DNA from 2 places in the Paraburkholderia sp. OAS925 genome. Region 2 is predicted to be linked to the other one. Evidence: riboswitches for the same ligand, from Rfam matches in the RefSeq annotation. Region 2 holds a riboswitch; the other holds the start of a gene.

Region 1 (3,192 bases), 3.5 Mb from region 2:
CATCACGCCGATCAGCTGCAACGCGCCGACGAGCGCGCGGAAAAACCAGTGGATGATGCTCGTCACCGCGAACTGCCGCGACGCACGATGCGGCCACAGCCACGCGAGCGGAAACACCAGCACCGAAAACAGCACGCCGCAGATGCCGAACACGACGAAAGCCATGCCCGTGGCGAAGAATCGCCACGTGTAGTCAAGCCGCGCGGTCATGCCACTCCCACTGCCAAAGGACGCCGGCGCCTTGCCAGGCCGCGGGCTCGCCGGTTTCAAGACAATGCAGCAGCGCCTGGCTTTGCGTGGCGAAGCGGGTTGCTGCGGGCTCCGAATCGTGCAGGCGCGGCGACGCGGACTGTGTACAGACCAGATGGCCGAGCGCCGTTTCGTTACTCAAGAGCAGCGCGATCGCGCCGCCCTGCACTTCATCGTCGATCGTTCCGTATGCGGGGTCGGCCGGTTCGTCGGCGTAGACCAGCAGGACCGGTGACGCCAATTGCGTTGCGTGTTGCGCATACGCCTCGAGCAGCGCATAACCGAGCGTTTCCGGGCCCGCCGAAATGGCGCTCGCCGCCGAGCGGTCGCCGCGCGCGATGCCGAACACGCCCGTCATCGCATTGAGCACCGAGAGGCTAAAGGCCGTCGGCGACACCGGCTCGCCGGAACTGATGGCGCGCAGAATCTCCGTGGTGCGGCGCAGTTCGCCGTGCCGCGACGCGAAGACGACGCGCGCCTCGTCGGCCCCGACGCAATCGTGCGCCACCTTCAGCGCGGCTTTCGAGAGCGTGCTGAGACGCCGCCGCACGATCGGTTCGATAAAACCGATGTCGGGTGCGGCGGTGGTGGCAGCAGGCCAGCTAGACCAGCGAGCGACCGGAATGGTCCAGTGCGGATCGGGCATATCGGTGTTCGCGCGTTGAAGCAAGGAGAGGCTGAAGCGCCTGACGGAATACGCAGCCGTCACAGCGTATGCGCGCCGCGCGGACCGGCAATTTCCAGCCGGGGGACAATCCAGACTTCTTTTGTAGGGTTCAGCGAATTAACGGCACTTTGGCCCGATTATTTAGGCCATTGACGATTGGCCGTGTAGTTTGGCTCAGGCTTCCTTAGTCGCCGGAATCATACTGAATATTCTGAATTAAATCAGCCACAAAAGACGTATCCATCTGTATCCGTCTCGCGTTTACGACGCTAATTTGAGCGCTATGGCGATTTGCAGAAATTTCCCATCTGGGCCTGGGAATATCCCTACATCTGTAGGTTTTTGGGAATTCGACTGTCAGTGGTCGCGTTCGCAAAGAGGATCCCGCGAATGCTTTCAATTAACTTTCTGCGACGACTGTTGCAGTCGAATACATGCGATCCGATTTCACGCGAATTCTGCTCCCGGCAGAACGGTCGCGCGGCGACGCCTGCTATAATCCGTCCCTCATTGGGGAGTAGCCGCCCCGCGCCACGTTCGCCCGGCATCTAGCCGGGCTCGCAACAACGTGCGCTCGCGGGGGCGCCTGTCAACAGACTTGGCCGTCATGGCCGTGGCAGCCGCAGCCTCTGGCCTGGCGAGACCGATGACCCACACCCCGCCGCAATTGGGCCCGGCGTGTCGTGGGTCGTCGCTCGTTCATTTCCCGGCCCGCGGATTCCAACCCACGTGTTCCACGCTTTCCTCATTTCCACCGGAGCGGTCGCGCTCGCCGAAATCGGCGACAAGACGCAGCTGCTGTCGCTCGTGCTCGCCGCGCGTTATCGCAAGCCGATGCCGATCATCCTCGGCGTGCTGGTCGCGACGCTCGTCAATCACGCGGGCGCAGGCGCGCTCGGCGCGTGGCTCGGCTCGCTGCTCACGCCGGCCATCATGCGCTGGGCGTTGGCCATTTCATTCATCGGCATGGGTTTGTGGATTCTCGTGCCCGACAAGCTCGACGACGAAGAAGCCAACACGAACCGCACGCATCTTGGCGTGTTCGGCGCGACTGTCGTGGCCTTCTTCCTCGCGGAAATGGGCGACAAGACGCAGATCGCGACGGTTGCGCTCGCCGCGCGCTTTCACGACTTCTTCGGCGTGGTGGCGGGCACCACGCTCGGCATGATGATCGCCAACGTCCCGGCGATCCTGCTCGGCGACCGCTTCGCGCACCGTCTGCCGACCGGGATCGTGCACGGCATCGCCGCCGTGCTGTTCGTGGTTCTCGGAACGATGGCGCTGTTCGGCGGCGGGCTCTGACGAAGGTGCGCGATGCCGGCATTTGCCGGATCGCGCTCTTGTCACGCTTTTATCGCGCTTGCGGTTGCGTCGCGGTCATTGCACGGCTTTCGCGCCCGACGCTGCAGCCGGGGACGCGGCGGCAGCCGGCACCGCCGTTTCGTTGGAAGCACCGGCGCTGTTGCCAAGCGGAATCTTCACCGTACGCACGACGCCGTTGCCGAGCGGGAAGTCGGCAAGCGCACTGCGCGCCAGATACGGCATGGCCCTCACCAGCGACGACTCGCCGCCCGAGTTGCGCGCGGTCACGTTGTAGACCTCCTTGCCCGTCGCGCGCTCGGTGATCCGCACGCCGAGCAGATGCGTGAAGATCGGATAGCTCTGGTTCACGTAGCCTGCGGGAAACGGACCCCACGGCCCCCACGGATCGTACGGACGGCCCCAGCCCCAGTAAGGCGCCGGCCACGGGTTGTAGTAGACCGGCTCGGCCACCGTCACCATGTCCGAGCGGATTCCATACGAGAGCCCGACGAGATAGCGCGCGTCGTTGCCGTCAACCTGGCGGAACGCATGCGTGGCGAGTTCGTTGGCGATGATGCGCTCATAGGTGGTCAGCTCGAGATTGTTCCGCTGGTCGGGCTCGCGTGTGAACGCGTAGGTGCGGGCCGCGTCGCCGCCGCTCCAGTCGGAGAACGCGGTGACCTGCGTGGTCACGTAGGTCGTGCAGCCGGACAGCAGCACGCTCAGTGCCGCGAGCAGCAGCATGGCCCGGCGCGTCCAGATATTCGTTGTCATGGTCTACCTCGTGAAGCGTTTCTGTTCGTTCGTCTTTGATTGTACGTATGACCGTCGATCGCGCCGCGCCGTTCCGCTCCCTTCCGCTCCCACGCCGCAGGAGCTTGAGCGTGAGCAAGAGCGGTGCGGGCGTCCGAGCGCGCATCGGCCGAACGGCTATCTGAAAAGCGCGCGCCGCACGATTGCCCGAGGCTTTGTAC
Region 2 (3,192 bases):
CGAGAACGATGTCGTATTTCTCGCGTCGCAGTTCAGATATCGATGTAAAAATCGCCTTGAGCTCGGCCCCAGAGCGGTTTTTCTTGAAGCCCCGCAATGGCGCGCACAGCACGCGGTCGATGCCCGCATTCCAGCGTGGAACATCGGCGAAGGACGCATCGGCGGCCCAGTCAATCTTGACGCCAGGAAAGGCGCGATGCAGGTCGGCCACCACGGGCTGACCATGTACCAGGTCACCTAAGGAGGTGACTTTTACTATTAGAATGCGTTTCATTCCATTACCATTCAACAAGCGGACTTCACTTCAGCATCCGTGAGACCTATACCTCGATGCTGTGCAGTGACCTGAGGGAAATCAACGGCAGGATATCCAGCTTAGATTATCCCGGACTTGGTCCGAGGGTTCCCACACGCCGGGAGCAATCAAAACGACTTTGGTTCAGATCGGCGGCAGGGCGGTTCGTAGCAGCGGTATTTTCGACATAGCAATAGAGCAACTATCTATTTGCAAGCTATCGGAAGGCTGCCTGGGGCGCCCGGGTTCCGGGTTGTTGCACGCGAGTCGCGTAGGATCATACAGGACCCAGCGGGTACGGGACCTTGGCGTACTCAGTCTCCGGTCGTGCGTGGAGAGACGTTTCGTAGACCTTAGGCGGAGCAGATCCGGCTGTCGTGCTCGAAAGCGTGGTCCCGCAGTACCATCGACAAACCGCCAACAACTCGAACTCGCCCGACGCGCTGCCCCACCCACACGCCTCCTAGCCCCCGCCTCACATCTTCGCTGAAATTTCAGATCGTTCTCATCCATTCGCTGAATCGGCGCGCGCTGCCTATGCAATTCCCATCGATATGGGAATAGTTGCGCGTCGGCCTACGCCGACCCTTTCGCATTCCAGTGCGACAGGCATTGCGAGATCACTCGCCGGACTAAGAGCTTTATTTGCAATTCATGCACAAAATAACCAGATCAATTCTCGCGGCATCGGTGGTTCTTCTTTCACAGCTTCCTTGCGCACAAGCGGCGCCGCAAGCGGGCGTGAGCCAGTTCGCCGGTCCTTATGTTGGTTTCAAGCTAGGCGTCAATAATTCGGATGCATCGGGCGCATTCAACAAGGCGTCGCATAACACGGTGTTTCCGGGCTTCACCGCCGGATACAACTTCGACGTGCAGCGGTTCGTGGTAGGAGCCGAGGCTTTCGCGGATTTGCACCACGGCTCCACCACCTTCAAGGACGCCGGAATCGACGCCAAATTCGGCATGCCGTTTAACCAGTTCATGCCGTACATTCGCGCCGGCTTTACGGGCGACGACCCCGATACGCGGTTCCATTGGGGCCTCGGCGTGGACTACAAGTTCGCGGAGCATGTCAGCGCGGTCGCCGAATGGACCACGGACTCGAGCCATCACGACGGCACGAAGAGAACAAACAATAGCTTCACGGTAGGCGTCCAGTATCACTTCAATTAATGACTCGATGAGCTTGCGCGCGGCAAGAAAACAGACCGCTGCGCAAGCTGCATAGACACTACACTTGGCACGCAGTAAAAGCTCGGCCCACGGCGAACACAGTCAACAAGCTTCTTTGCGAAGGCTTGTTGCCTCCGCCCACTCCCGCTAAAATCCCCGGGTCACTGGGGAGTAGCCTTCCTTCACGCATCGCGGCATCGCGGCATCGCCTGAAGGAGAGCGCGTCAACATACTTGGCCTGCGGGTCATGGCGCGTTCGACCGGGTCGGTTTGGCGAGACCATTGGCGCACTGCTTCGTTCTGGTCGGACGGGTCGCGGTGCGTCATGGTTCGTCTTACGTCCGACCTCGGAGCCGCTGTGAAATCCCGCGCTGTTCAATCTCCTCGTCTTCTGCTCAACTTGCTGTCGCGCGATCTGCCGCGCCGCACGTTTTCGGTCCACCACGTCGATCACGTCAATCCCTTCGATGCACGGAGCCGCGCATGACCGGTCTTCTCATCGAACTGGCCATCATGCTGGTCGTCATCCTCGTGGCGGCCGAGCTTTTCACCAACGCGCTCGAACATCTCGGCGAGCGGCTTAAGATATCCGAAGGCGTGACCGGCTCGTTGTTCGCTGCAGTCGGCACCGCGTTGCCCGAGACGCTCGTGCCGCTGATAGCGATTGTCGGCGGGACGAGCGATCGTGCCGTCAACGAGGAAATCGGCGTGGGCGCGATTCTCGGCGCACCGCTGATGCTGTCCACGCTGTCTACCTTTCTGATGACGCTCGCCGTGCTGCGCTCGCGCGGCGTCGGCGGACGCGTCGCGCCGGAGCGTTCGGGCTTCACTCGCGATCTCAACTATTTCCTCTTTGCGTTCCTGCTGGCCGCCGCGGCCATGTATGTGCCGCATGAGCAGCGCATCGTGCGCGCGTTGTTCAGCGTCGCGCTCGTCGGCGTGTATGTCGCGTATGTCGTGGCGACTTTCCGCGCGTCGAACGATCTCGTCGATGCAGGCCACGGCACCGAAGCGCCCGGCAAGATGATGCTCGCGCGCCTCGGCGTGCCGACCAACCTAGCGACCATCGCCGTCCAACTGCTGATCGCGGTTGGGTTGCTCGTGTGGGGCGCGGAGGGTTTCATCCACGGCGTGCGGGGCGTGTCCGCGGTGGTCGGCGTGTCGCCGCTGCTGCTGTCGCTGCTGATCATTCCGATCGCTACGGAGTTGCCGGAGAAGGTCAACAGCATCCTGTGGATTCGCCGCGGCAAGGACACTCTGGCGTTCGGCAACATCACGGGCGCGATGGTGTTCCAGGGCACCTTGTTGCCGGCTATCGGCATTCTGCTGACGCCGTGGACGCCGCGCATCGAGGTGGTGACGGGCATCGTCATCACGCTGGTCGCGGCGGGCTGGCTGCGGCTCAACGCGCGCGAGCACGGCGCGCCCGTGTGGGCGCTGCTGGTCTGCGGCGCGCTGTACGCCGCTTATCTGGCGATCACGCTAAGCCGTTAGGCGTTCGAGCCACGTCGCCGGCGAATCACAAGCCGCGGCGATGCTCCCGCCCAATACATCGATCTAACGGCTTTTCTCTCGCCAACTCCCGGAATCGCGCGATGCGGGACGACGGCATAATTTCACAAACCATTGCGACATGGGTCTCGACAAGCGCCGCCGACGAAATCACCGTTGCGCGGCGCATTATTCGCGCATGTTGTCGATGCATCAAGCGGCAGGGAACCAGT

Evidence for each region. A riboswitch is a leader RNA that binds a small molecule or an ion and turns the genes downstream of it on or off. The one in region 2 is predicted to bind manganese.
Region 1: linked by a shared signal. The riboswitch ahead of ABIE53_RS15830 (TMEM165/GDT1 family protein) and the one ahead of ABIE53_RS00730 (sodium:calcium antiporter) in region 2 are both predicted to bind manganese.

Annotation. Positions count from the first base shown of each region.
Region 1 is NZ_JBEUNO010000001.1:3,633,304-3,636,495, forward strand. Features, by position in the region: gene ABIE53_RS15820 (lysophospholipid acyltransferase family protein) at 1-210, opposite strand, end outside; gene ABIE53_RS15825 (beta-ketoacyl synthase chain length factor) at 194-895, opposite strand; yybP-ykoY riboswitch at 1,417-1,635, shown strand; gene ABIE53_RS15830 (TMEM165/GDT1 family protein) at 1,646-2,218, shown strand; gene ABIE53_RS15835 (DUF4136 domain-containing protein) at 2,294-2,992, opposite strand.
Region 2 is NZ_JBEUNO010000001.1:155,213-158,404, reverse strand. Features, by position in the region: gene waaC (lipopolysaccharide heptosyltransferase I) at 1-274, opposite strand, end outside; gene ABIE53_RS00735 (outer membrane protein) at 950-1,468, shown strand; yybP-ykoY riboswitch at 1,623-1,815, shown strand; gene ABIE53_RS00730 (sodium:calcium antiporter) at 1,952-2,962, shown strand; gene ABIE53_RS00725 (acetyltransferase) at 3,102-3,192, shown strand, end outside.